DNA from 2 places in the Peteryoungia algae genome. Region 2 is predicted to be linked to the other one. Evidence: predicted binding sites of a transcription regulator. Region 2 holds the regulator's gene; the other holds the start of a gene.
The links. Region 2 encodes HrcA, which represses chaperone genes, less so after heat shock. Its sites were predicted from a motif close to GTTAGCACTCNCNNNNNGNGAGTGCTAAC; they were not measured.
Positions count from the first base shown of each region.

Region 1: the regulator HrcA is predicted to act here: its motif matches at 8,200-8,228, upstream of groES (co-chaperone GroES).

Region 1 is NZ_CP128477.1:4,172,278-4,186,785, forward strand. It holds gene QTL56_RS19770 (ATP phosphoribosyltransferase regulatory subunit) at 1-859, shown strand, start outside; gene hisG (ATP phosphoribosyltransferase) at 856-1,551, shown strand; gene QTL56_RS19780 (class I SAM-dependent DNA methyltransferase) at 1,559-2,158, shown strand; gene QTL56_RS19785 (phytochelatin synthase family protein) at 2,359-3,006, shown strand; gene QTL56_RS19790 (DoxX family protein) at 3,140-3,586, opposite strand; gene QTL56_RS19795 (hypothetical protein) at 3,797-4,237, opposite strand; gene QTL56_RS19800 (lytic transglycosylase domain-containing protein) at 5,005-5,910, shown strand; gene groL (chaperonin GroEL) at 6,132-7,775, opposite strand; gene groES (co-chaperone GroES) at 7,844-8,140, opposite strand; gene QTL56_RS19815 (hypothetical protein) at 8,322-8,681, opposite strand; gene soxR (redox-sensitive transcriptional activator SoxR) at 8,788-9,264, shown strand; gene QTL56_RS19825 (chromate resistance protein ChrB domain-containing protein) at 9,373-10,194, shown strand; gene chrA (chromate efflux transporter) at 10,194-11,534, shown strand; gene QTL56_RS19835 (TIGR01459 family HAD-type hydrolase) at 11,646-12,494, shown strand; gene QTL56_RS19840 (bifunctional riboflavin kinase/FAD synthetase) at 12,508-13,488, shown strand; gene QTL56_RS19845 (YeeE/YedE family protein) at 13,594-14,022, shown strand; gene QTL56_RS19850 (DUF6691 family protein) at 14,022-14,465, shown strand.
Region 2 is NZ_CP128477.1:3,638,884-3,653,677, forward strand. It holds gene QTL56_RS17245 (response regulator) at 1-15, opposite strand, end outside; gene QTL56_RS17250 (sensor histidine kinase) at 18-1,505, opposite strand; gene ubiB (2-polyprenylphenol 6-hydroxylase) at 1,621-3,195, opposite strand; gene ubiE (bifunctional demethylmenaquinone methyltransferase/2-methoxy-6-polyprenyl-1,4-benzoquinol methylase UbiE) at 3,201-3,977, opposite strand; gene mutM (bifunctional DNA-formamidopyrimidine glycosylase/DNA-(apurinic or apyrimidinic site) lyase) at 4,115-5,005, shown strand; gene QTL56_RS17270 (enoyl-CoA hydratase) at 5,034-5,807, shown strand; gene rpsT (30S ribosomal protein S20) at 5,998-6,264, shown strand; gene dnaA (chromosomal replication initiator protein DnaA) at 7,084-8,640, shown strand; gene hemW (radical SAM family heme chaperone HemW) at 8,855-10,036, opposite strand; gene rdgB (RdgB/HAM1 family non-canonical purine NTP pyrophosphatase) at 10,041-10,685, opposite strand; gene QTL56_RS17295 (VOC family protein) at 10,693-11,106, opposite strand; gene rph (ribonuclease PH) at 11,139-11,855, opposite strand; gene hrcA (heat-inducible transcriptional repressor HrcA) at 12,027-13,115, shown strand; gene grpE (nucleotide exchange factor GrpE) at 13,219-13,845, shown strand; gene ptsN (PTS IIA-like nitrogen regulatory protein PtsN) at 13,923-14,387, opposite strand; gene hpf (ribosome hibernation-promoting factor, HPF/YfiA family) at 14,454-14,794, opposite strand, start outside.

The sequences.
Region 1 (14,508 bases), 530 kb from region 2:
CGAGGTCTTCCGTCAGCGCCGCGAAGGCCCGCAGGAATTCTACCAGGCCGGCATCGAGGATCTGGGCGACATCGCAACCGCGGCAGCCGACGCCCGCGCGATTGCCGATAGCGTATCCATCCTCACGCGCCTTCTGCCGACCAGACCGCTCGCCGTCACTCTCGGCGATCAGTCGGTCTTTGAAGCCGTGGTCAAGGCACTCGGCCTGCCTGCCGGCTGGCAGAAACGCCTGATCCAAGCCTTCGGCAATCCGGCACAGATCGAACAACTCCTGCGGACGCTCGCCACGCCGACGCCGGTTCCAGGGCTTGATCCCGCGGTTTCGGCGCTTCTGGTGAAGGGTGACCATAATGCGCTCATCGCCCATATCGATGCTACCATGCAGGAAACCGGCTATCTCACCAATGCCAGCCGCACGCCGGCCGAGATCGCCCGCCGCCTGAAGGAGAAGCTCGAGCTGTCCGAAACAAGGCTCGACGGCGCGGCCCTGCTATTGCTGCGCGAATTCCTCTCGCTGGAGCTGCCGCTTGCCGATGCTTCGGCCGCACTCGCCGGCTTTGCCGATGCCGCAGGCCTGAAGCTCGGGTCGGCACTTGGCCGCTTCGACGAACGCGTCGCAGCCCTTGCCAGCACCGGCGCCGACCTCGACCTGATCACCTACCGTGCCGCCTTCGGTCGGCCGCTGGATTATTACACCGGTCTCGTCTTCGAGGTGGTCATTGAAGGCAAGCCGGCCGTGCTTGCCGGCGGCGGCCGCTTCGACCGGCTGCTCACCCTGCTTGGCGCGGAAAGCCATATCCCGGCCGTCGGCTTCTCGCTGTGGCTGGATCGAATTGACGCCGAAAGGAGCGCGACATGACCATCACCATCGGTCTGCCCTCCAAGGGCCGCATGAAGGACGATGCCTCCGCCATCTTTGAAAAGGCCGGCATGAAGATCATCGCTGTCGGCAATGACCGCTCCTATCGCGGCCGCGTCGAAGGTTTCGACGATGTCGAGATTGCCTATCTCTCGGCCTCCGAGATCTCGCGCGAGATCGGCAATGGCACGGTCGATTTCGGCGTGACCGGCGAAGACCTGATCCGCGAAGGCCTGGCGGAAGCCGACGCCCGCGTCGAGATCGTAGCCCGCCTCGGCTTCGGCCATGCCGATGTCATCGTGGCCGTGCCCGAGATCTGGTACGACGTCGACACCATGGCCGATCTCGGCGATGTCGCCGCCGAATTCCGCACCCGTCATGGGCGCCGTCTGGCCATCGCCACCAAATACTGGCGCCTGACGCAACAGCATTTCTCGGGCAGTCACGGCATCCAGCTCTACCGCATCGTTGAAAGCCTAGGGGCGACCGAAGGCGCTCCCGCCGCTGGCCAGGCCGACATCATCGTCGACATCACCTCGACCGGTTCGACGCTGCGCGCCAATCACCTGAAGGTGTTGTCGGACGGCGTGATCCTGCGCTCCGAGGCCTGCCTTGTGCGCGCCCGAAAGCCGGAGCACGAGGGCAATCCCATGATCGGCCGCATCATCGAGGCGGTGCGCGGCGCACTCTGAGGGCCCCATGTCACACGCGAATGCGATTCCCGGATTGTATGCGCGGCACGCAGAAGCCTTTGATCGCATACGGGGCAAGAATGGCTTCGAGCGTCCCTGGCTGGATCGGCTTGTCGCGCCATTGCCTGAACATGCTCATGTGCTCGACATTGGATGCGGTTCCGGCGAGCCGATTGCGGCGGATCTGATTGGCCGGGGCTTTTTCGTCACCGGGCTCGACGTTTCCGAACCTCTCATACGTCTGTGTCGGGAGAGATTCCCGGGACACGACTGGCATGTCGGCGATATGCGGGATCTGTCTCTGGGGCGGACCTTCGAGGCGATCGTCGCCTGGCACAGCTTCTTCCACCTCACACCAGAGGCGCAGCGGACCATGTTTCCGCGATTTGCGTCGCATGCAGCGAGAGGCGGCGTGCTGATGTTCACATCAGGGCCGTCTGCCGGTGTGGCCATCGGCGAATTCGAAGGGGAGCCGCTCTACCATGCGAGCCTCGACCCTGCGGAGTATCGGTTCCTTCTGGCGGAAAGCGGCTTCGTCGTTTTGCAGCACGTGGTCGAAGACCCCGCATGCGGTGGTGCCACCGTCTGGCTGGCGCAAAAGACGTAATTCGGAAAGACACGACAGGGCTCTCGGAGCGATCCGGCGGCCTTTTGTTTCGTCCTGCCGTTGTGCATACTGTCTTGACGACAAGAGGGGACATACCTGTGACAATTCTAAGAACTGTTGTTGCATCTTTTTCGATATCACTGTTTTCAGCCTCGGTTTGGGCCGATGAGGCACCCAAACCAAAACTCGGTCCCGATGCCGTGCCGATCACATCGGATCACGCATATATCTCCAAGGCCGAAGCACCCGACTACTGGGCCATCTCGCCCTACTATATCCACCAGCAAACCTCTTCCGCCTGCTCGCTCGCGTCGGTTACGGTTGCAGTCAACACGCTGCGCGGACTGCCCGGGCGGTCAGAAGACACGCTCGTAACTCAGAACAACCTGCTGGAGGCCACCAAGGACGAGCGCTGGGCCGCTCAGGCCGCCGAAGATGGCGACGGCGTGACCTTTGTCGACTTGATCGAAGACACGACACAAAGCCTGAAGGCGTTCGACATCAAAGCAGACGTCAGATCGGCACAACCGGGCAAAGACCAGGCGGCAACGCTTGAGACCTTTCGGGCAATGCTTCTCGAGAATGAAGTCTCGGCCAAAGACATGGTCTTGATATATTTCAACCAGGGTGTCGTCACCGGCGACTGGGATGGACCGCATGTGTCGCCGATCGGCGCCTATGATGCCGCGACCGATCGGGTCCTGATCATGGATGTCGACCGCGAATGGTATGTTCCGTACTGGACAAAGACCGAAACCCTGTTCAATGCCCTGCAACGCCCCGCTCCGGCGGATCAAGGCGTGCTTGCCGGCGAGACAGGCGGGTGGGTGCATATCATCAGGCAATGAGCCGGAAGAGGCGCCGAAGGCAGGGACACCCAGTTTCTGAGGATGCGCCCCGCTCCAGCGCCTCACCGACACAGATACGGAAAAACCCGCCGGATCGCTCCGGCGGGTTTTTTTGCCTTGTAGGGCAGGGATATCAGGCGATAGCGGCAGTCGAACCGCGGCGGGCGTCGAGCGAGTAGGCTCCAGCGCCAACGATGGCGAGCGCGATGTAACCGCCGGCCAGCGTGATGTTCTTCATCATCATGATCTGGTTCAGCGTGTTGATCCAGCCGAGAGCGCCTTCCGGCCAGCCTTCGATGGCAACGGTGCCGGTGTGGAAGACGAGGCCGGTGAACACGCAGAACAGTGCGATGGTCCAGGCGGTGATCTTGGTCTGGAAGCCGACGAGGATGAAGAGGCCGGCGACGAGTTCAAAGAGGCCGGCGGCATAGGCGAGCAGGTCGGCGGCCGGGAGGCCGGCGCCCGAGATCATGCCGGCAGTGCCAGCGGGATCGGCAAGCTTGCCGAAGCCGGACATGATGAACATGAAGGAGAGAAGAATACGGACGAGAACGAGAAGTGCGTTATTGGTGGACGACATCGAAAGGCTCCATTTGGCGTTGATGCCTGAAACCCCTCTGATCGGGTGGTTTCAGTTCGTGGAGCCTAGATGCCTGCTTTTTTGTCGCAGGCATAGATGAACAGTTTTTGACTGATTGTTCACAAAAACGGAACGAACGGGACCTTGGGCATGTGTTCATGAACCCGCGTGAACCAGTCACGGGCCGCTGGAAGCTGGCTTGCCGGAATATCAGGCAGGCGTGACGGAGGCTGTCGTCGGCAACTGGAAGCGCGGGAAAATGAAGAGCCCGACCATGTTGCCACCGGCGTTGTCGAAACCGGAGGACTCGCCGATGCAGAAGACCGGCTGGCGGTGCTGCGACGCGGCGACGATGGTGGTCGAGTAGCAGAAGCGCGACGGCTGCGTGGCGGCCTGTTCGAACAGTCTGAGAATATGTCCGCGATCTGCCGGATCATAGCTGCGCATGACCGTCAGCAGTCCACATTCATGATTGTTGAGACCGTGTAGGGCACGCGCGTTCTCCCCCAGCTTCAGGAGGCCGTTCGTCAGGTCACCCGTCCAGTCTTCCAACAGGCCGAAGCGGCACGCATGCTGCCCCAGCACGCCGTCTCCTTCCTGCTCGCTCATCATGAAGGTGTTCGCAAGATCAGCATTCGCAATTTTGAACAAGGCGATCCCCAAGTCGATAGCCAGAACTGGCCCCAATTATCCAGCCCGGGAACTTGCTCCCGGAAGCCGACCCCTGTCCGGCCGAAACCGAAACCGCTGGCGAGCGGATGCCCGTTCACCAGGTTCTTCAAGCGGCCCGCCGGAACCGCAGACACCGCGCTCCCGTCATCCGGGAATCCACGATGTGAGTGCTTGAGACCTTTCAGTCGATCCGACCGGTCTTCAGACGTAGAACACCGCCGCGAGTTGCCCCATCGCCACGATGTATGCATGCCGGAGCGCAAGCTAAACCGGAATTTCAACCGTCTCCCACAAGAAAGCTGAAAAGGAAAAATCTTGCATGCACCGGAATTAACGGTTTCGATACCATGATTTATTTAGCATGAAAACGGCCCATGTCCCAAATTGGTGCAGGAACCGTCTCAATTCTGGGAACCTTGATATTGGAATAATATGATTTTCAGTGTGTTGGTAGATGTGTGTCTGTCGACGCGACGCACCACCAGTCCGGCGCCACGCAACTTTTGGTGTCATTCCGACCGCTGTCCATTGGTCCGTTGACGGGTGTGGTCTGGCCATCCTGGGGCATGCCGGAGCTTCATACGAAAAGGGAAACCCGAGCGCGGCCCTGTCGAAGACGGAACCGGATGGTCCAGATGAAACACCGACAAGGCAAACGCATTGCGCTGGTGGCGAACGCGAATAGAATCGGATCCCTGTTTCGGTTGTCGGGAGTGGTCTGGATGGATGCGACGCGGCGGGTCTTCATGCTGGCAGCTGGCATTTTCGCGACCGCGGTTGCCTGCGGCACCCTTGCCGCCCATGCCGAGCCGTCGAAGTCAGCAGACGAGCCGGCATGCCTCTATGCGGGCACCTATGGCTCGTCGTCTCTTTGTATCAGGCGTGACAGTTTCAACGCCGATCTCTGCCGTGTGATCGGCCATTTTTCTCAAGTGCATGACGTGCCACCTGCGTTTTTCGCTCGGCTGATCTGGCGGGAAAGCCTCTTCCGCCCTGAGGCGGTCAGTCGGAAGGGGGCGGAAGGAATCGCCCAGTTCATGCCCGGCACAGCGCGCATGCGCGGGATTGCCAACAGTTTCGACGTGCTTGAGGCACTCGATGCGTCTGCCGGCTATCTCGTGGAACTGAGGACTCGCTTCGGAAATTTCGGCTTCGCTGCCGCAGCCTACAACGCCGGCGAAAATGGGTTTTCACGATTCCTGTCCACCGAGCGCCTGCCCATCGAAACCCGGGATTACGTCTTTGCCATCACCGGCGCGACGGTCGAGATATGGCGCGATCAGCCGCCCGAAATCGCAGCGCCGACATTGGACGAAACCTTGAGCTTTCAGGACGCTTGCGTGGCTCTCGCGGACAAGCGCCGGATGAAGGAGCCAGTCTTTTCAGGCTCTGCAGATTGGGCGCCATGGGGCGTGCAATTGGCCGCGCATTTCCGCCCAGCCATCGTCAACCAGCTGTTCACGCGCGCCCTCAGCCGCCTGCCGGCGCCACTCAACGCCGAGCGCGCCCTCATCGTGCGCCAGCGCGGCGGCAATTTTGGCTACAGACCCCGCTATGCCGCAAGGATCGGCCGCGAAACCCGCCAGGAGGCGAACAAGCTCTGCGCCGAGATCAGGGCCGCGGGCGTGCCTTGCACGGTGCTCAGGAACTAGGATCATAGCGAAGATAAGCCCAGGTTCCCGGCCGAGACGATGCACAATAGAAAAAGGGCGACCCGAGGGCCGCCCTTCTGAAAGACTGAACCGGATGGTCCAGATGGTAAGACCCTGAGGTCTTACATCATGTCCATGCCGCCTGTTCAGCGCGCTTGACGCGCTGAACCACTTTGAGTGATGGGCGGCTTTTCTGAACCTGATGGTAAGACCCTGAGGTCTTACATCATGTCCATGCCGCCCATGCCGCCCATGCCGCCAGGCATGCCGCCGCCAGCAGATTCCTTCTTCGGAAGTTCGGCGATCATGGCTTCGGTGGTGATCAGCAGCGAAGCAACCGAAGCTGCGTTCTGCAGGGCGGTGCGAACGACCTTGACCGGGTCGACGATACCCATGGCGATCATGTCACCATATTCCGACGTCTGGGCGTTGTAGCCGAAGTTGTCGGTGTCGCCGTCGAGGATCTTGCCAACAACGATGGAAGCTTCGTCACCGGCATTGGTAGCAATCTGGCGAACCAGCGACTGCAGGGCCTTGCGCACGATGTTGATGCCGGCTTCCTGGTCGTCGTTTGCACCCTTGACGGTGATCTTCGTCGAGGAGCGCAGGAGTGCGGTACCGCCGCCGGGGACGATGCCTTCCTGAACGGCAGCGCGCGTTGCGTTCAGCGCGTCGTCGATGCGGTCCTTGCGTTCCTTGACTTCGATTTCCGTCGAGCCGCCAACGCGGATCACGGCAACGCCGCCAGCAAGCTTGGCAAGACGTTCCTGCAGCTTTTCGCGGTCGTAGTCAGAAGTGGTTTCTTCGATCTGAGCCTTGATCTGGGAAACGCGACCTTCGATGTCCGACTTCTGGCCGGCACCGTCGACGATCGTGGTGGTTTCCTTGGTGATCGAGATCTTCTTGGCGCGGCCGAGCATTTCGAGCGTAACCGACTCGAGCTTGATGCCGAGGTCTTCCGAGATGACAGTGCCGCCCGACAGGATGGCGATGTCTTCCAGCATGGCCTTGCGGCGATCGCCGAAGCCCGGAGCCTTGACGGCAGCGATCTTCAGGCCGCCACGCAGCTTGTTGACGACGAGCGTAGCAAGAGCTTCGCCTTCGACGTCTTCAGCGATGATCACGAGCGGCTTGCCGGTCTGAACGACGGCTTCGAGAACCGGCAGCATGGCCTGGAGGTTCGAGAGCTTCTTTTCGTGCAGAAGGATGTAGGCGTCGTCGAGATCGGCGACCATCTTTTCCGGGTTCGTCACGAAGTAGGGCGACAGGTAGCCGCGGTCGAACTGCATGCCTTCGACGACTTCGAGTTCGGTTTCAGCGGTCTTGGCTTCTTCGACGGTGATAACGCCTTCGTTGCCGACCTTCTGCATGGCTTCCGCGATGTCGCGGCCAACCTGCGTGTCGCCATTTGCCGAGATCGTGCCGACCTGTGCGACTTCTTCCGAAGTCGAGATCTTCTTGGCCTTGGCCTGGAGGTCCTTGACGACTTCTGCGACGGCCAGATCGATGCCGCGCTTCAGGTCCATCGGGTTCATGCCGGCTGCAACGGCCTTGTTGCCTTCGCGAACGATGGCCTGGGCAAGAACGGTTGCAGTCGTGGTGCCGTCACCGGCGATGTCGTTGGTCTTCGAAGCAACTTCGCGGACCATCTGGGCGCCCATGTTCTCGAACTTGTCTTCCAGTTCGATTTCCTTGGCGACCGATACGCCGTCCTTGGTGATGCGCGGCGCGCCGAAGGACTTGTCGATGATGACGTTGCGACCCTTCGGGCCGAGCGTTACCTTCACGGCGTCAGCGAGGATGTCGACGCCATGCAGCATCTTTTCGCGAGCGGTGCGGCCAAACTTGATTTCTTTAGCAGCCATTGTCAAAACTCCCGGGCATCTAGCCCATTGGTGAATTGTTAAAGAGGAAGACGGGTATCAGGCTAAGATCAGCCGATGACGCCCATGATGTCGGCTTCCTTCATGATCAGCAGGTCTTCGCCGTCGAGCTTGACCTCGGTGCCGGACCACTTGCCGAACAGGACGCGGTCGCCGACCTTGACGTCGAGAGCGATCTGCTTGCCGCTTTCGTCGCGGGCGCCAGGGCCAACAGCGACGATTTCGCCTTCAGCAGGCTTTTCCTTGGCAGTGTCAGGAATGATGATGCCGCCCTTGGTCTTTGCTTCGGACTCGACGCGCTTGACTACAACGCGGTCGTGCAGCGGACGGAAAGTTGTGCTTGCCATTGTCTAATCCCTCGATCAAATGACATTCGCGGACCGCAGAGAGGGTCCGCATCGATACTGTTAGCACTCGCTGTTGGTGAGTGCCAGCGAGGCTGAGATAAGAACAGCATGCGGATGAGTCAAGCCGGGTGTGCAAAAATCCGGTGCCTATCGTAAACGGCACCGGATGGCTTGTTTACCTTCAGAGAACCATGGTCTCGAAGGTGGCGAACTCGGCTTCTATCCCATATTGAACGAGAAATGCGGCAGGATCGAAGTCGTTCGCGGCATAAATTGCCGCCATCTCCTGTTTGGCCGCCAGAAGTGCATTGCGGCTTTCCCACTCGGCAATGGTGATTACGAAAACCTGGCCATCGCGTTCGGATGCGGCGACGCGGCTCATTTTGCAGTGCACATGTCTCTGCAGATGCCCGTCGATAAAGGCCAGACGTTCTGCGAAATCCGGCCAATGGGCAAGCGGGCAGGTGAAGCGGTCGATCCGAAGAACGGTCGACAGATCCGCATTGCGGAGTTCCAGTGGCGAAGGGGAAGGGGTGGTCATGATGCGCTCCGTATCTGTGTGAGAACTTGCGGTTTGATCGGGACGCAGGCATGGATAGGACCTCAACCTTCATTGAGGTCAAGGAATAAGTGTCGTGGCAGATCAAATGGCAGTTCAGAAGGCCGGAGCACCGGTTCTGCTCAGTGTTGGCGAGGTGGCACGCCGCGCCGGCGTCGCTGTCTCGGCGCTGCATTATTACGAGCGTGAAGGGCTGATCCATTCCCTGCGCAGTGGCGGAAACCAGCGGCGGTTTCCGCGCGGCGTGCTCCGCCGTGTCGCTGTCATCAAGGTTGCCCAGTCGCTCGGCCTGTCGCTCGCCGAAATCTCGACCGCCTTCTCGACCCTGCCGGATGATCGGCCGCCCTCGGTCCATGACTGGCGCCGGCTTTCGCAAATCTGGCGTGCCGACCTGGATCGCCGGATCATGCAGCTTCAAGGGCTGCGTGACAGGCTCGATGGCTGCATCGGCTGCGGATGCCTGTCCATGGAGGATTGTCCCTTGCGCAATGGCGGCGACCACATGGGCAAGTCCGGCGCGGGGGCGAGGCTTCTGGCCGATGACGCAACTGACAAAGGCGTTTGACAGGCCAATATGAATTTGACAGGTTTGAACCGTGGAGTGCGCGAAAGCTCCATGAGGCGCCATGCCGGAATTTCGCATCCGTCATTCTCAAAACAACGGACACCGAACATGGCACCCTTTGGCGCAATTTCCGCAGACAAACTCTTTCGCTTGTTGGGTTCATCCCAGTCCCCCTTCCTTGTCGATGTCAGTCTTGACGAAGATGTCGAGGCTGATCCCTTTCTCCTGCCGTCAGCTGTCCGCCGCGATCACCGGTTCGTCGACCGCTGGGCGGCCGAGATCAAATCGCCCTCCGTCGTGATCATCTGCCATAAAGGGCGAAAGCTCAGCGAAGGCGTGGCAGCCCATCTGCGCCTTCTGGGGCTCTCCGCTGAAGTCCTGGAAGGCGGAAACGTCGCCTGGGCGAAAGCGGGGCTTCCCCGCGTGCCGCTGGCCCGGCTCGCAAGTCATGGTGGCGGCACGCTTTGGGTCACCCGCAACCGGCCGAAGATCGACCGTATCGCCTGCCCATGGCTGATCCGCCGCTTCGTTGATCCCCTGGCGCGTTTCCTCTTTGTCTCGCCCTCGGAAGTGGAGGGCGTCGCCCAACGGTTCGACGCTGTCGCATTCGACATGGATGAAGGGTTCTGGAGCCACCGCGCCGAGCGCTGCACCTTTGATACGATGCTGACCGAATTCGGTCTTGAGACGCCCGCGCTGATGACCCTCGCACAGATAGTTCGCGGCGCCGATACGAACCGGCTGGACCTTGCGCCGGAGGCCGCCGGCCTGCTGGCGGTGTCGCTCGGGCTGTCGAGGCTCCATGCCAGCGACCTCGATCAACTGGAGCAGGGCCTGATTGTCTATGATGCCCTGTACCGTTGGGCGCGCGACGCCATGGACGAAAAGCACGACTGGGTCGCCCGCAGTTCGCGCAATGAGGTTGGGTGATGAGTATCGTGGTGGGAAATCCGGCCAGGATCACTGAAATCCGGCCGACATTCACCGAACTGGTCTCGGCCTTTGCCCGCATCGGCCTCATGTCCTTTGGCGGTCCAGCGGCCCAGATCGCGCTGATGCACCGGATCTGCGTCGAGGAAAAACGCTGGATCGATGAGGACAGGTACCTCCACGCCTTGAATTACTGCATGCTGCTTCCCGGTCCCGAAGCCCAACAGCTCGCGACCTATATCGGCTGGCTGTTGCACGGCGTGCGGGGCGGCATGGTCGCCGGCCTGCTCTTCGTCTTGCCGGGGCTCGCCGTCATCCTCGGTCTGTCCAGCCTCTATGCGCTCTATCAGGAGGCAAGCCTTGTCACGGGCCTGTTCTTCGGTCTGAAGGCGGCGGTCCTGGCGATCGTCGTTGAAGCCGTGGTCAGGATCGGCAGGCGGGCCTTGAAGAGCGGTTTCCACCGCGGCCTCGCGGCGGCCGCCTTCATCGCGCTTTTCTTTTTCTCCCTGCCGTTCCCGCTCGTCGTGCTCACGGCCGCCCTGATCGGCCTCATCCACGCTCGCGGCGCACCATCCGCAGCTGTCGAGATCTCCGAGGAAGTCCGCGCAAGGCCGCCACTGCTTGGTCAGTTGGCAACACTGCTGTTCTGGGTCGTCGTCTGGCTGGCGCCCCTGCCGCTGCTCTGGCTGCTTGTTCCGGAAACCGCACTTCCCGAGGTCCAGACGTTTTTCTCCAAGATGGCGCTTGTCACCTTCGGCGGCGCCTATGCCGTGCTTGCCTATGTTGCCCAGGTCGCGGTCGATCACTACGCCTGGCTCAAACCTGGCGAGATGCTGGACGGGCTGGCACTTGCCGAGACGACGCCTGGACCGCTGGTTCTGGTCCTCTCCTATGTCGGTTTCCTCGCCGGCTTCCGCCAGAGCGGCGCGCTCGATCCCTTGATCGGCGGGCTGCTCGGTGGCGTGATCGCCGCCTGGGCCACCTTCGTCCCGAGCTTCATCTGGATCTTTGCCGGCGCCCCCTATATCGAGCGCCTGCGCGGCAATCGCCTGCTGAGCGCCGCGCTTTCGGCCATCACCGCCGCCGTGGTCGGCGTCATTCTCAATCTTGCCGTCTGGTTCGCGCTGCATGTCGTCTTTACCAGGGTGGAGCCGGTCGATCTCGTCAGCCTGGCTCCGCTGACGCTCTCCGTCCCTCTGCCGGTCTGGTCGTCCCTGGATTGGCCGGCTCTGGTCATCGCCATGGCCGCCGCCGTCATGATCTTCCGCTTCCATCTCGGCATCGGCAAGACGCTGATCGCGGCCGGTCTACTCGGGCTTGCCGCACGTTTCCTGCTCTGATGGGGTACCCATCGATGGCTGCCAATTTCGGGTGTCGCGACGCTTGCCCCTTGCCTTGCCGCCCGTCCTTTGCCATGTCACCGGACACACATTCAGCAGTCAGGACAGACGATGACCCGCAGCATTACCACCCTCGGCGACGTGACCGACGCCTATGACGTCATTCTGTGCGACGTCTGGGGTGTCCTGCACAATGGCATCGATGCCTTTCCGCTGGCAGGTGAAGCGCTGACGGCCGCCCGTAAAAAGGGCCTGACAGTCGTGCTGATCACCAATTCGCCGAGGCCCGCCATCGGTGTCATCCCGCAGCTGCGCGCCATCGGCGTTCCCGACTCGGCCTATGACCGCATCGTCACATCAGGCGATGTCACCCGCACGTTGATCGCCGCCGGTCCGAAAAAGGTCTTCCTGCTCGGTCCCGAGCGCGACCTTCCGCTCTTCGACGGGCTCGATGTCGAGATCGTCTCGAAGGAAGAGGCCGATTGTGTGGTCTGCACCGGCTTCTTCGACGATGAGGTCGAGACGCCGGAAGATTACCGCGACATGCTCACCGACTTCGTTGCCCGCAAAGTGCCGCTGATCTGCGCCAACCCGGACCTGGTGGTCGAGCGCGGCCACCGCATCATCCCATGTGCGGGCGCGGTCGCCGCCTTCTACACAGAGCTTGGCGGCGAGACCCGCATCGCCGGCAAGCCGCATGCGCCGATCTACGCAGCGACACTGGCTGCGGCAAAGGAGGCCCGCGGAGACTTCGACAAGGCCCGCGTCCTCGCGATCGGCGACGGCATGCCGACCGATGTCAAGGGCGCCATCGATGCCGGGCTCGATCTCCTCTATATCTCCGGTGGCATTCATGCCGCCGACTACGCGACGAACAACGTGACCGACGAAACGAGGCTCCAGCTGTTCCTCGAACGGGAAAAGGTCGCGCCACAATTCTGGATGCACAGGCTGGCATGAGGCAGCGGCTCGGATGACCGTCTTTCACCGCAACGAGAAGAAGGAACCGCTGCCATCAGCCTTGCGCGGCGGTGTGGTGGCAATCGGTAATTTCGATGGCGTGCATCGCGGCCACCAGGCCGTGCTGAAGCGTGCGCTGGAGCGTGCAGAAGCACTCGGCGTGCCGGCCCTCGTGCTCACCTTCGAGCCGCATCCCCGCACCATCTTCAATCCCGACAAGCCGGTCTTTCGCCTGACGCCGCCGTCCCTGCGCGCCCGCATCCTGGAGGCCATGGGATTCCATTCGGTGATCGAATATCCCTTCGACAGGGAGTTTTCCCAGCGCTCTGCGGAAGACTTCGTCAAGTCGATCCTGGGCGACTGGCTGGGTGCGCGCGAAGTCGTGACCGGCTTCGACTTCCATTTCGGCAAGGGCAGGGAGGGCGGCCCGGCCTATCTCATGCAGGCTGGCAGCCGACACGGCTTCGGCGTCAGCCTTGTTGATGCCTTCCGCGACGAGGGGGCCGAAGTCATTTCCTCGAGCCGCATCCGGGGCCTGATCGCCACCGGTGATGTCGCCGAGGCCGCGGGGCTCCTGGGCTATCGCTTTACGGTCGAGGCCGAGGTGATGAAGGGGCAGCAACTCGGCCGCACCCTGGGCTTCCCCACCGCCAACATGCACCTGCCGCCGGAAGCGACGCTGCGCCCTGGAATTTATGCCGTCCGCTTCCGCCGTCCCGACGGGGTCATTCGCGATGGTGTCGCGAGCTTCGGCTATCGCCCCACCGTCACCAATAATGGTGACCCCTGGCTGGAAACCTTCGTTTTCGATTTCTCCGGCGATCTCTATGGCGAGGTCTGTTCCGTATCGCTCTTCGGCTTCCTGCGCGACGAGTGGAAGTTCGAAGGCCTCGATCCGCTCGTTGCCCAGATCCACAAGGATGTAGAGGAGGCGCAAGCGCTGCTTTCCGGCGTCACGCCCATCGGAACGCTCGACGCAGCCATCGCCTTTTGAGCAAGGCCGCTACATGTCGGCGATGTGAGTTGCCGATCCGCACAGCGTCACATATGCATGGAGATATGTAAGGGGCTCGCCACGGGCCTGACGTTGGAGACCGCCTTGACTGAATTCACGCCCCTGATGTCCTTTGCCGGCGGCCTGCTGATCGGGCTGTCTGCCCTTCTGCTGATGCTCACTTGGGGCCGGATCGCCGGCATGACTGCGATTGTGGGCGGCATCCTGCCCCCGCTCGGCGCCGACTGGTCCTGGAAGCTCGCCTTCCTCGCCGGCGCCATCCTCGCACCCTTCGCGCTGTCGCTCAGCGGATACGTTGTAGAATATGCAGTTCCCGTCTCCACCGCGGCCCTGGTGATCGGCGGGCTGATCGCCGGCATCGGCGTCACCTTCGGCTCCGGTTGCACCTCCGGACACGGCATTTGCGGCATGGCGCGCCTCTCGCGACGCTCGATTGCGGCGACGGTCACGTTTATGGCTTTTGCCGTTCTCACCGTCTTTCTCATTCGCCACGTCTTCGGGGTCACGATCTGATGCGCTTCCTCATTGTCTTTCTGATCGGTGCCCTTTTCGGAACCGGCATTGCCCTTTCCGGCATGGCAAACCCGGCCAAGGTCCTGAACTTTTTCGATCTCGCCGGCAGCTTCGACCCCAGCCTCGCCTTTGTCATGGCCGGTGCGCTGTCGGTCGCCGCTCCGGGCTACGCACTGCTCTTCCGTATCCGGCAGAAGCCGCTCTTCGACCAGAGCTTTCGCCTGCCAGGAGCGAGCGCCATCGATGCAAGGCTGATCGGCGGCTCAGCAATCTTCGGAATCGGTTGGGGCATTGCCGGCTTCTGTCCCGGCGCCTCGATCCCAGCGCTCGGCCTCGGTCACACCTCGGCGGCGATCTTCGTTGCGGCCCTGCTTCTCGGCATTCTGATCGCCCGAAGGCTCGCCAGGGCAGACTTCTTTGCCGACCTTGCCCGGTCAGGCTGAGCAATGGCGGTGTCCACGCCGCCGATGCCGGCTTGACGCCTTG
Region 2 (14,794 bases):
ACCCACGGCTTTCATATTCAACTCCGTACCAAGCGTGACAGATCAGATGGCAGTCGCAGTACGAAGGTCGATCCCTTCCCTAGGCGGGACCGAACCGTGATCTCCCCACCCAGGTTGCGCGCAAGCGAGCGGACATGGGCGAGACCGATGCCTTCGCCGGACTGGTCCTGATGGCCGGACCGCCGGAAGAGTTCGAAGATGCGTTCGTGATCCTGTTCTGCAATGCCACGGCCATTGTCCTCCACTTCGATCCGAACCATGAGCCGCCCTTCGGGCGCGGTTCGGACAGCGAGGGCCAAAGGCCGATCCGGATGCTTGTACTTTATCGCATTGTCGAAAAGGTTACCGAGAATCTGTTCGACCGAAAGCCGGTCGGTGTTGAGGCGGGGCGCCTTGATGTCGAGGTCGATGTTTCCGTCGCTCTCACTGATCTGATGATAGACGCTCGCGGTGATGGTCTCCAGCATCGGTTGCAGTTCCACGATCTCGGGCTTCAGCTGGCGCCGGCCGTCGCGGGAAATCTTGAGGATGGCGTTGATCAGGCCGTCCATCTTCTTCGTTGACGAACGAATGAAGCCGATTGCTTCCGGCAGGTCCTCGGCCGCCGCCAGCCGCGCCTCGTGGATCTGCTCCTCCGATATGGCTTTGCCGTCGTTCAGCACATAGGCCTGCAACGCCTTCAGCGAAGCATCCAGTTCCGCCGTGAAGCCCATGATGTTGACCAGCGGCGCACGCAGGTCGTGGGTCACGATATAGGCGAAACGCTGAATTTCCTGGTTGGCCTGCATCAGGTCCTCGGTGCGTTCTGCAACGCGCGCCTCGAGGCCTTCGTTCAGGACTTCCACCTCGCGGCGGGAGGACGCAAGCGCCCGGACATGTTGCGCGACGACGAGGAGCGCGCCGCCCATGACGGCGATAATGGCGATGCCGCCACCGATGGTGATCCATTGAAGCTGTTGTGTGGCGGCAAGTTGGTCCTGGGTTCCGCTTTCGACATTGGCGTCGGACAGTTCCTTGAACCGATCGAGTATCTCGCGGATGTCATCCATCAACTCGCGGCCGACATCGCTCTGGACGAGCTCGATGGCCTGATCCGGCTCGCCGCTCCGCACGAGATTGATTGTCTGCCCCATCTCGTCCAGCTTGCTGCGGACCCTGTCGCGCAGCTCAGCCATCTGCGCGGCTTTGATCGGCCGATCCTTCACGGCTTCGCCAAGCTGTGCCAGGTCGTCCCGGATCTCGGCGGTGGCGCCTTCATAGGGCTGCAGGAACAGCTCGTCGCGTGTGATGACGAAGCCGCGCTGGCCGGTCTCGGCATCCGTCAGCTTCTGCATCAGGTCGGCCGACATGCGACGGATGCTGCGCTCCTGCAGGATGTAGTCGAAAGTCGAGCGCGTGCGCTCGACGAGACCAAGGGTCGCGACGATGATCCCGATGAGAATTCCGGTGCCGATCAGGAGAAAGAGCAGCGTGGACCGAACGAAGCCGGTTTGGGTGGCAGACATGGTGCTCCTGAGGGAACAAAGAAAGCATAATGCCGTTGCAACGCCGCTTGTGCGGCATTGTTCCATCAAGACATCAAGAAAATTTGGTCCAAGCGGGCGACGTTTGGGCGTGAGATCAGGAGACCTGGACCGCAATCACGACGGCAGCCGCAGCAATGACCCAGAGCGCCGCCCGGCCGAACCGTGTGTGCCGGGCCTCCGCACGTCCGATACGCTCGGCCGTGTCGGCGTCAAAGCGAAGCCCTTCCTCGCTCATGCGCACGATTTCGCCATGCAGCTTTTCGGTCTTGGCCGCGATCTCCGGCAGCGCCTCGGCCAGCCTCAGGGCCGCCTTCGCGCCATCCTTCAGGTCGGTCGCGATCCGCTTAGGCCCGAGATTGTCGCGGATCCAGTGCGAAACGACGGGTTCTGCGGCCTTCCACATGTTGAAACGAGGATTGAGGATGCGCGAGACACCCTCGACCACAACCATGGTCTTCTGCAGCATCACGAGTTCCGGACGTGTTTCCATGTCGAAGATTTCGGTGACCTCGAACAGCAGCGTCAGCAGCTTGCCCATCGAGATGGTCTCTGCCGGTTGTCCGTGGATCGGCTCGCCGATCGCCCGGATCGCCTGGGCGAAGCTCGCGACATTGTGGTGCGATGGAACGTAGCCCGCCTCGAAATGGACCTCCGCCACGCGCATGTAGTCGCGGGTAATGAAGCCATAGAGGATCTCGGCGAGGAAGCGGCGCTCCTTCTTGCCCAGACGCCCGGCAATGCCCATGTCGACCGCGACAATCATGCCAGCGGGATCCACGAAGAGATTGCCGGGATGCATGTCGGCATGGAAGAAGCCGTCACGAAGCGTATGGCGCAGGAAGGACTGGATCAGCGTGTCGGCCAGCGCATCAAGGTCGTGCCCGGCGGCCAGAAGTCCTTCGACATCCGACATCTTGATGCCGTCGATCCATTCCATGGTGACGACGTCGCGTCCTGTCCGCTCCCAGTCCACTGTGGGGACGCGGAACCCGGGATCCTCCTTGGTATTCTCGGCAATTTCCGAAAGGGCAGCGGCCTCGAGCCGCAGATCCATTTCGACCTTGGTGGTCTGCTCGAGCGTCCTGGTCACCTCGACCGGTCTCAGCCGTCGGGTATGCGGCAGGAAACGCTCCTGCAGATGCGCCACCAGATACATGGCCTCGAGATCGGCGGCGAAGCGCTTGCGCACGCCGGGGCGGATCACCTTCACGGCCACCTTGCGCCGTCCCTCCGGTGTGTCCACCTCGGCCGGATGCACCTGCGCAATCGATGCGGCAGCAATCGGCTCGTCGAAGCGCGTGTAGAGATCTTCAATCGTCCGGCCAAGAGACTCACGGATCGTGGCTCTGGCTGCTTCGGTCGGGAAGAATGCCATGCGGTCCTGAAGGCCCGACAGATCCTCGGCGAAATCCGCGCCGACGACATCCGGTCGGGTTGCGAGAAACTGGCCGATCTTCACATAGGAAGGGCCCAGCCGCGCGACCGCATTGGCCAGTCGATCGGCCCGGTCGACGGATTTGGCTCGGCTGCGGGCAAGCGGAGCCACGGCCGCCTTGGCGAAGCCGACGAGGGGAGGCAAACCTTCTGATGGCAGCGCCGCCACGACGCCTTCCCGCACCAGCACCCAGCCGACCCGCGCCAGTCGGAAATATGCACCGATCGTGCTCATGCGCCTCAGATCTTCCAGCCGGAATGCAGGGCTGCGATCCCGCCGGTATAGTTGGTGTAGCGCACGTTGGCGAAACCGGCCCGTTCGATCATCCGGGCGAAATCCGGCTGGTTGGGAAACTTGCGGATCGATTCCACGAGATACTGATAGGGCTCGGCATCGCCGGTAATCATCTTGCCAAAGCGCGGGATCGCATTGAACGACCAGGCGTCGTAGACCTTGTCGAGCAGCGGCATCTCCACTTCGGAGAATTCCAGCACCAGCAGTCGTCCACCGCGCTTCAATACCCGGAACGCTTCCGACAGCGCCACGTCGATATGCGGCACGTTGCGGATGCCGAACGCAATCGTATAGGCGTCAAAGCTCTTGTCTTCGAAAGGAAGGCTTTCGGCATTGGCCTCGACGAAGGTGAGGTTGGGGGAGAGCCCCTTCTTTTCTGCCCGCTCGGCGCCGACGCCGAGCATCGAGCCATTGATGTCGAGCACGGTTGCATGGGCCAAGCGGTTCGAGGCTTCGACAATGCGAAACGCGATGTCGCCCGTGCCGCCGGCAACGTCGAGGATCTTGTAATTCGGATCCTTGCGCGGATTGAGGGCCGCCACCATCGCATCCTTCCAGACGCGGTGCAGACCGGCCGACATCACGTCGTTCATGATGTCGTAGCGCTTGGCCACCTTGTGGAAGACCTCGTTGACCAGACCCTGCTTTTCCTGCTCGTCGACCTGGCGGAAGCCATAGGAGGTTTCCATGCCACCCTCGGCGGAAATGCGGCTTGCAGTCATCGGTTCACTCCACGTAACGGACAGGTCGGGCGGACCATAGCGAAAAGGGCTCTCACGCGCTATCTGCGCAGGACACCGGCTTCAAGGCTGGTCTATAGACCGTAAAACAGGCGCTTCAAACAGAAAGATGGGCTGAAATGCCGGAATTGCCAGAGGTTGAGACAGTCAGACGCGGTCTGGCACCCGCCATGGAAGGCGCCAGATTGCAGCGCCTGGAGCTTCGGCGCCCGGATCTGCGCTTTCCCCTGCCGCGCGATTTTGCCGCAAGGGTAGAAGGACGCCGGATCCTCGCCTTGTCGCGTCGGGCAAAGTACCTGCTGATCGATTTCGAAGACGACCTGACGATCATTGCCCATCTCGGCATGTCCGGCTCTTTCCGCATCGAGGCGGAGGAGGGGGCAAATCTGCCCGGCGTCTTCCACCACGAGCGCAGCAAGGACGAAAAGCACGACCACGTCGTCTTCCATCTCGACCGCCCGGAAGGCGTCGTCCGTGTCGTCTATAATGACCCGCGCCGTTTCGGCTTCATGGAGCTGATGGCGCGCTCCGAACTCGACACTTATCCGGCCTTCCGCGATCTCGGTCCCGAGCCGGTCGGCAACCGGCTCTCCGCCGACTATCTGGCCACGCGTTTCGCCGGTCGCAGCCAGCCGCTGAAAAGCGCTCTGCTGGACCAGAAAGTGATTGCTGGTCTCGGCAATATCTATGTCTGCGAGGCGCTCTGGCGCTCGCATCTCTCACCCACCCGCAAGGTATCCACACTGGTGACGGCAAAAGGCAGGCCCAAGGCGGAGCTCGCCGTGCTGACCGACGCGATCCGCGAGGTCATTGCGGATGCGATCCAGGCAGGCGGCTCGTCATTGCGTGACCATATCCAGGCAGACGGCACGCTGGGCTATTTCCAGCATTCCTTCCGGACCTACGACCGGGAAGGCAAGCCCTGCCTCTCGGATGGTTGCCAGGGTACCGTCGAAAGAATAGTTCAATCGGGCCGCTCTACATTCTATTGTCGGGCCTGCCAGAAATGAGGCCAAGGGCCGCGCAAGTGAGGAAGCCATGTCATATGAAACCCTGTTGATCGAACGCCGCGATCGGGTGGCGTTGATCACCCTCAACCGGCCCCAGGCGCTGAACGCCCTGAATTCCACCGTCATGCGCGAGCTCGGGCAGCTTCTGGCCGAGCTGCAGGCCGATGCCGCGATCGGTGCCGTCGTGCTCACCGGTTCGGAAAAGGCCTTTGCGGCGGGTGCCGACATCAAGGAAATGCAGTCGCTCGATTTCGTTGACGTCTATACCGGCAATTTTATCAGCGGCTGGGATGCGATCGCCGGCTTCAGCAAGCCTTTCATTGCGGCCGTGTCCGGCTTCGCGCTCGGTGGTGGCTGCGAGCTCGCCATGATGTGCGACTTTATCATCGCCTCGAAGAGCGCGAAGTTTGGCCAGCCCGAGATCACGCTCGGCGTCATGCCCGGCATGGGAGGCTCGCAGCGCCTTACCCGCGCAGTTGGCAAGGCCAAGGCCATGGATCTTTGCCTGACCGGCCGGATGATGGATGCGATCGAGGCAGAAAGCGCCGGCCTCGTCGCCCGCGTGGTCGAACCGGAGCGCTTGCTCGACGAGGCGCTGGAAGCGGCGGCAAAGATCGCGTCCTACTCGCTGCCATCCGTCATGATGACCAAGGAGGCGGTCAACCGGGCTTTCGAGCAGACTCTGACGGAGGGGTTGCGCTTCGAGCGCCGCCTGTTCCATTCTCTCTTCGCCACCGAAGACCAGAAGGAGGGCATGGCCGCCTTCGTTGAGAAGCGCAAGCCGGCCTTCCGGAACAGATAAGCGCAAGGGAGGGCGCGATTCCTGTCGAATCCGCGTTGACGCATTCGCGCTTTCCCGCTATATGCCCGCCCACGGTTGGGAAAGCCATTGCGCTTTCTCATGAAGCAGCTCCCCAAGTGCTGGTATGGCAGGTCGCAACGACCCGACGCGGCGATGGTGGGCTTTGGTTTGAATTTCGAGAGAGGCATCCATGGCCAACACTTCTTCGGCGAAAAAGGCGACCCGCAAGATCGCTCGCCGCACTGCAGTCAATAAGGCTCGTCGTTCGCGGGTCCGTGGTTTCATCCGCAAGGTCGAAGAAGCCATCGCTTCTGGTGACGCTTCGGTTGCCAAGGATGCACTTCAGGCTGCCCAGCCGGAGATCCAGCGCGCCGCCACCAAGGGCGTAGTTCACGCCAACACGGCATCGCGCAAGATTTCGCGTCTCGCCGCTCGTGTGAAGGCCCTGGCTGTCTAATTTTAGACACTGTTTCGACATTTTCTGAAGAGCCTGGCGTTTCGCCGGGCTTTTCGTCGTTTCCGTTTCGGCGGTGTTGAGCTGGCGCATTGTAATGCGGTGAAACAAGCTTACTTGTCAGTCGCATGACATAAAATACCCAATCATTACATTGGCTTGAGAGAGGTCGTCAGCTTCGCCTCCACTTTCCGCCGGGGGAAGTTGGGCGCCTTGTGAGTCAAGAGATTTTTTATTTTTCTGCTCTGCCGGAGGTCCATTTTGCCGCCGGCCATGAATCTCCTTGATTCAAAAGCATTTCTTTTTCGACCGAATGTGACGCAAAAATGAAGTACCAAGAGTCAATGGCCGCCGCCGGAGTTTGCGTAAAAATCCCGGTTGATCTTGCCATTTGATCCTGCCTTAATGGCCTCCAGCAAGGGGGCAGGGAAACCTCCGAAACGACGGCTCGGACGGCAGCAATGTGGTCTGGACCAGTCTACCCTTGCCGGAGCGGAGTGTTTCCATTCCGTTTTATCATAAAGTGTTCGGCGTTGCATCGGAGACGTAGTCGTCTCCGCGCGATGAGGATTTGTGTCTTGTCTGCAGCATTGCAGATCGGGCCGGAGAATTACGAGCCGCATGTCGAGGATGCGGTTCGGGGGACAAGGGACGACCATCGTCTTGAGGGGGCGAGGGGCAAGTCATGCGGGTGCTTTCGGCTGAAGCACCCTTGTGATGCGTCTGGGGACTGTCGATCCTTCGGGGTCGGCGCGAGATGAAGCGGCTGTCGGGCGAGCATTGAAGCGCCCTACACCAGGAATGATTTTGGAAGGCGGCAATATGCACATGAACTCGATGACGGCCAGTGCGTTGGTAAACGGGGACAATGCACAGTCGGCGCTTGGCGTCGCGTGCTCCGACGGAGCAGGAGAGAATGCCGGAATGACACATAGCGACCTCTTCGACCGCTTCAGCAAAAGACTGAAGGCGCAGGTCGGGGTTGATGTCTACCAGAGCTGGTTCGCCCGCCTTAAGCTGCATTCGGCTTCCAAGAGCGTGGTTCGGCTGACGGTTCCCACGACCTTCCTGAAGTCCTGGATCAATAACCGCTACCTGGATCTGATCACGTCGATCTTCCAGGCGGAGGATCCGTCGATCCTGAAGATCGAGATCATGGTCCGCACCGCCAGCCGCAACACCCGCGGCCCGATCATGGACGAGCGTCAGGTGGGTTCCGAGCCCGCACCCCAGCAGACCACAGCGCGCAAGACAAGTCCGCAGGGCATCGGCCAGATCGCCTCGCCGCCCGGTCCGTCGTCGGTCACGGGCCGCGCGACAAGCACGGCAAGCCCGCTCTTCGGCTCGCCGCTCGACAGCCGCTACACCTTCGATGGTTTTGTCGAAGGCGCGTCGAACCGGGTAGCACTCGCGGCCGCCAAAACCATCGCCGAAGCCGGCGCTGGCGCCGTACGCTTCAACCCGCTCTTCATTCATTCCTCCGTCGGTCTCGGCAAGACGCATCTGTTGCAGGCGATCGCCAATGCCGCAGTGCACAGCCCGCGCGCGCCGCGCGTGGTCTATCTGACCGCCGAATATTTCATGTGGCGCTTTGCCACCGCCATCCGCGACAACGATGCCCTCACGCTGAAGGACTCGCTGCGCAACATCGACCTCCTGATCATCGACGACATGCAGTTCCTGCAGGGCAAGATGATCCAGCACGAGTTCTGCCATCTGCTCAACATGCTGCTTGACAGCGCAAAGCAGGTCGTCGTCGCCGCCGACCGTGCGCCCTGGGAACTGGAATCGCTTGACCCGCGTGTTCGTTCGCGTCTCCAGGGTGGCGTTGCCATCGAAATGGAAGCGCCTGACTACGATATGCGTCTCGACATGATGAAGTCGCGCCTGGAAGTCGTCCGCAAGGATGACGCTTCGATCGACATTCCCGCCGAGATCCTGGAACATGTTGCGCGCAACATCACCAGCAGCGGCCGCGACCTGGAAGGTGCCTTCAACCAGCTTCTGTTCCGCCGTTCCTTCGAGCCGAACCTGTCGATCGAACGCGTCGATGAACTGCTCGCCCATCTTGTCGGCGCGGGCGATCAGAAGCGCGTGCGCATCGAGGACATCCAGCGCGTCGTCGCTCGTCACTACAATGTTTCGCGCCAGGAACTGGTGTCCAACCGCCGCACCCGCGTCATCGTCAAGCCGCGCCAGATCGCCATGTATCTGTCGAAGACGCTGACCCCGCGCTCCTTCCCGGAGATCGGTCGCCGCTTCGGCGGTCGTGACCACACGACGGTTTTGCATGCGGTTCGCAAGATCGAAGAGCTGATCTCGGCCGACCAGAAGCTGTCGCAGGAGATTGAACTCCTGCGTCGCCTGATCAACGAATAAGCGAAAAACCGCAGACTTTGAGGCCACCGAGATCCCGAAACGGGCTCTTGGTGGCCTTTCCGTATCCGGACGCGGTCAGACGCGGACGATCGCGATGATCTCGGGGTTACGATCCAGATGAGACGGGCGATCTCAACTTTCCAGAAGTTTCATTTCAGCATAGCCCGCAGTCAACGATGAGGCTGTATTCCCGCGTTCCGCCAGGCGCTCTTCCTCAGCAGGCGAGGTCTGCGACGACGGCGTTGAGGATCAGCATCCCGGTTGGTGTTACCCGAAGCCTCGAATTGCCCAGCCGCTCGATGAAGCCCTGCTCCAGCAGGAACTGCTCCTTGTCGGGATCGGGATCGCGACCGGAAAGCTGCTGCCACCGGGCGAGATCGACGCCCTCGCGCAGGCGAAGCCCCATCAGAAGCAATTCGTCGGCCTGCGCCTCGTGATCGAGCTCTTCGCGTTCGATCATCCCGTGGCCATTCTGCTCGACGGCAGAAAGCCAGGTTTCCGGATGCCGTTCGGCCACCGTCGCGATCTTCGTCCGCCCTTGCGTCAAACGCCCATGCGCTCCCGGACCGACGCCGGCATAGTCGCCGTAGCGCCAGTAGGTGAGGTTGTGCCGGCTCTCGGCACCCGGGCGGGCATGGTTCGACACCTCATAGGCCGGAAGCCCCTCGCGCGCGGTAATCTCCTGCGTCGCCTCGTAAAGCGTTGCCGCATGTTCGTCATCGGGCACGATCAGCTTGCCGGCCTTGTGCAGGCCGTAGAAGGCCGTGCCCTCCTCGATGGTCAGCTGGTAGAGCGACAGATGGTCGACGGCATAGGACATGGCTTCCTTCAGTTCACGCTCCCATCCCTCCACCGTCTGGTTGGGCCTGGCATAGATCAGGTCGAAGGACATGCGCGGAAAGATCTCGCGCGCCAGCCGGATGGCTTTCAGCGCATCAGCGACGTCATGCAGTCGGCCGAGAAAGCGCAGGTCAGGATCGTTCAGCGCCTGCACACCGAGCGAGACGCGGTTGACGCCGGCAGCCCGGTAGCCGTGAAAGCGGGTCGCCTCGACGCTGGAGGGATTGGCCTCCATCGTGATTTCGATGCCATCGGGCATGTGCCAGTTGGCGGCAATCCCATCAAGGATGGCGCCGACCGTCGCGGGATCCATCAACGAGGGCGTGCCACCGCCCATGAAAACGCTGGTGACCGTCTTCGGCCCGGAGAGCGCCCTGATCGCCTTCATCTCGGCGAGGAATGCCGAGACAAAGCGAGCCTGATCCACGGGCTGGTGGCGTACATGGCTGTTGAAGTCGCAGTAAGGGCATTTGGCCGCGCAGAAGGGCCAATGCACATAGACGCCGAAGCCGGGTTCTCCCGTATCAGGTAGAAGCGTGAAGGACCGGTCGGTCAAGGGGTCACGCCTCCAGGCAGGTTTCGACGAAGAGCTTGAAGGCACGTGCGCGGTGCGACAGCGCTGCTGCATCGCCCGGTTTCCAGCCATGCTTCTCGTCCGCGGTCATCTCGCCGAAGGTGCGCTCATGGCCTTCCGGCTGGAAGATCGGGTCATAGCCGAAGCCGGCGGACCCACGCGGCGGCCAGGCAACGGTGCCCTCGACCTCGCCCCGGAAGAATTCGGTATGGCCATCGGGCCAGGCGAGGCAGAGCACGCTGACAAAGCGGCAGCTCCGTTTCGCCGGATCAGAAGCGTCGCGTTCTGCAAGTGCTGTCTCGACCTTTTCCATCGCCATGGCAAAGTCGCGACTGCCATCCTCGCGTTCGGCCCAGTTGGCCGTGTAGACGCCGGGCGCGCCGTCGAGTGCATCGATGACGAGGCCGCTGTCGTCGGAGAGGGCTGGCAGGCCAGACGCCTTGGCTGAGGCCAGCGCCTTGATCGCGGCATTTTCCTCGAAGGTCGTGCCGGTTTCATCCGGTTCGACGAAGTTGAGGTCCTTGGCCGACTTGGCGGAAAAGCCGAAGGGGCCGATCAGGTCGGCGATCTCGGCGATCTTGCCGGCATTGTGGCTGGCGACGACGATGGTGCGGGTATCAAGCTTGCGCATGCGGTCCTCAGAGATTCCAGAGTTTCGGTTCGGCGCATTCCAGGCTGTTGCCGGCGGGATCGCGGAAATAGATCGAGCGGGCGCCACTGGGCCAGCGGAAATCGGATTCGATGGTGATCCCGGCGGAAATCAACCGTGCCACCATGGCGTCGAGTGCATCGCCGGATACGCGGAAACACAGGTGACCCGCGCCGCTCGTGCCATGTGCCGGAACCGGCAGCGACCCTGCTGGCGCGGGCTTTGCCGTCTCCGCCGCATTGAAGATCAGCACCACCGTCTGCCCGCAGCGGAAGAAGATGTGCCGATCGTCATGCCGTGCGATGCGTTCCAGGCCCAGTACGGCGCCATAGAAATGCTCGGCGGCGTCGAGGTCGGACGCATAGAGCGCCGCTTCCAGAACGCCTTCGATCTCCCCTGCCATCCGCCCGGCCTCTTCGCCTCAGTCCCGAGGTCTCAGCCGATCGCCTGCTTCTGCAGGGCGACCAGTTCGTCGATCCCGTTGCGGGCGAGGCCGAGCAGGATCAGAAACTCGTCCTGGCTGAATGGCTTGCCTTCGGCCGTGCCCTGGATCTCGACGATGCCGCCGGTTCCGGTCATGACGAAATTGGCATCCGTCTCGGCTGCCGAGTCTTCCAGATAATCGAGGTCGATCACCGGCTGGGTTGCGAAGATGCCGCAGGAGACGGCCGCGATATGGTCCTTCAGGACCTTCTCGACCTTGATCATGCTGCGGGTTTCCATCCACTTCAGGCAATCATGCAGCGCGATCCACGCGCCGGTAATCGCCGCAGTGCGCGTGCCGCCATCGGCCTGAATGACGTCGCAGTCGATCGAGATCTGCCGCTCGCCGAGCGCTTCCAGATCGACGACAGCGCGCAGCGAGCGACCGATCAGCCGCTGGATTTCCTGCGTGCGGCCGCTCTGCTTGCCGGCGGAGGCCTCGCGGCGCATGCGGTCGCCGGTGGCGCGCGGCAGCATGCCGTATTCGGCCGTCACCCAGCCCTTGCCCGAATTGCGCAGCCACGGCGGGGTCTTGTCTTCGAGGCTTGCCGTGCACAGCACATGCGTATCGCCGAATTTGACCAGGCAGGAGCCTTCCGCATGCTTGGAAAAGTTGCGCTCGAACGAAACCTTGCGCATTTGATCGGTTTTTCTGCCGGATGGCCGCATTGCAATCTCCTGGGTTGTCTGTTGCCTTCTAAGGAGGGAGCTGCGTATTTGCAAAGAAAAACCATGTCGCGGCGCGCAGTGGCGCGCCGGACGCGATTTATTCCTTGGTCATCCCGTGCGCTGTGACTATATTTCCGTCATGAAACATCTGAGATCCAGTCCGCTCCGCCAATGGCATCACTGAAGACGACCGTCGCAGACGTTTCCGCCTCCCTGGACGATCGTTCAAGGGAAGTGTTTCGCCGTATCGTCGAGACCTATCTCGACTCGGGCGATCCGCTCGGCTCCCGCAGTCTTTCGCGTCTCCTCCCGATGTCGCTTTCGCCGGCCTCTGTGCGCAATGTCATGAGCGATCTCGAGGATCTCGGCCTAATCTATGCGCCGCATGTCAGCGCCGGGCGCCTGCCGACGCAAGCCGGCCTGCGTTTTTTCGTCGATGCCTTCATGCAGGTCGGCGATCTCTCGGATGGCGAGCGCGACGAGATCGAACGGCAGATCCGGCCGACCAGCGCCGACCAGCCGATGGAAGCCATGCTCACCGAGGCGAGCCGCATGCTGTCCGGGCTTTCGCGCGGTGCAGGCCTTGTCATTTCGTCCAAGAACGACCCGATCCTGAAGCATGTCGAATTCATCCGGCTGGAGCCGACCAAGGCGCTCGCAGTTCTTGTCGGCGAGCACAACCAGATCGAAAACCGCATCATCGACCTTCCGGCCGGCGTGACCGCGTCGCAGCTGACGGAAGCGGCCAATTTCCTCAATGCCAATCTGGCAGGCCAGACGATGCGGGAATTGCGCAGCCAGATCGAGAAGCTCAAGACGCAGGTCGCGAGCGAGCTTGATACGCTGTCGCGCGATCTCGTCGAGCGCGGGCTCGCGGTCTGGTCGGGCGAGGTTGCAGACAAACAGCCGGCGCGGCTCATCGTGCGCGGCCGGGCCAATCTCCTCGAAGGGCTGGTCGGTTCAGACGACATCGACCGGCTGCGGCTCCTCTTCGATGACCTCGAACGCAAGGAAAGCCTGATCGAAATCCTCGATCTGGCGGAGACCGGGCCGGGTGTGCGGATCTTCATCGGCTCGGAAAACAAGCTTTTCTCGCTGTCCGGCTCGTCTTTGATCGTCGCACCCTATCGTGACGGCGAAGATCGCATCGTCGGTGCTGTCGGCGTTATTGGACCCACGCGCCTCAATTATTCGCGCATCGTTCCCATGGTCGATTACACCGCGCAGCTCATGGCCAGGCTATCGCGCGGCCAGCGGTGAGCAATTTCCCTGCAAACCCTTGATTTTTTCGCGCCAAACCCTGATATCGGGCACGCATTCGAAACCTTGAGCTTCGAAAACGAGACATTATCCGGAGAACGTCATGACCGAAGAAACCAACAAGAACGGACCTGACGCGGCAGCCCTCGAGGCAGAAGGAACCGCGACCCCCGAAGGGCAGGTTGCAGACGAAGGAGAGGCCTCCGCTGAGCAGCAGCCTGATCCTGTCGAGGCGTTGAAGGCGGAGAACGCCGACCTGCGCGATCGCTTCCTGAGGCTCGCAGCCGAGATGGACAATCTTCGTCGCCGCACCGATCGCGAGATCAAGGATGCCAAGTCCTATGCGGTCACGGGTTTCGCACGGGACATGCTTTCGGTGTCCGACAACCTGCGCCGCGCCATCGAGACCTTGCCCGACGAGGCCCGTGCTGCAGCGGATGCAGCGTGGACGGCCCTGATCGAGGGCGTTGAAATGACGGAGCGGGGCATGCTCTCGACCCTGGAGCGTCATGGCGTTCGCAAGATCGAGGCGGAAGGCCAGAAGTTCGACCCGAATTTCCACCAGGCCATGTTCGAGGTTCCCAACCCGAATGTCGCAAACAACACGGTGGTTCAGGTCGTTCAGGCAGGTTACGCCATCGGCGAGCGGGTCCTGCGGCCGGCCATGGTCGGCGTCGCCAAGGGCGGCCCAAAGACGGAAGCCTCAACCGATGACGCCTCGAAGGCGTGACAGGCAAAGAACGGCCTTGAATCAAAAAGCGCCTCCTGGGGCGCTTTTTTTTGGCTCATCTTTGAGAGCTGAGGGTATCAGGCGGCGTTCGACGCCTGTTCCTCGTTGAGGAAGGTGTAGATAGCCGACGCCGATTCCGTCGCCCGCAGCTTGGCCACGAGATCCTGATCGCGCAGGACACGGGCGATCCGAGATAGCGCTTTCAAGTGATCCGCACCAGCACCTTCGGGGGCCAGGAGAAGGAAGACCAGATCAACCGGCTGGTCGTCCAGAGCCTCGAAATCCACGGGCGTCTCAAGACGCGCGAAGATCCCGGTGATCTTGTTGATCTTGTTCAGTTTTCCATGGGGGATGGCAATCCCGTTGCCGACGCCGGTCGAGCCGAGCCGCTCGCGCTGCAGGATGACGTCGAATATTTCCCGTTCCGGAATGTCGGTGAGCTTGGAAGCTTTGGCCGCAAGTTCCTGAAGCAGTTGCTTCTTGGAGTTCACCCGGAGTGTAGGTACGACAGCATCCTGCTGCAGCAAATCTGCCAATGCCATATCAATGTCCTTCATGCCTCGGATCGAGGAGCGGGCGACTGCAAAAGACAGTCGCCCTTCCGATCTTCAGCCTTTGATGTTGGCGGAATCGATCCACCCGATATTACCGTCATTCCGACGATAAACGATATTCAATTGTTCTTTTCCCGGGCTTCTGAACAGAAGAACGGGTTCGTCGGTCATGTCGAGTGCCATCACGGCGGTCGCCACCGACATGGTGCGCAGTTGCTTCGTGCTTTCCGCAACGATTGTCGGCGAAAAATCGTCCGGCACTTCATCATGCTCGTCGTCTACGGAATCCATGACCGTGTAGGCCACCTCGATCGACGGGTTCTGTGCTTCCCCGGCGTGGTGATCCTTCAGCTTGCGCTTGTAGCGTCGCAGGCGCTTCTCGACGCGTTCACACG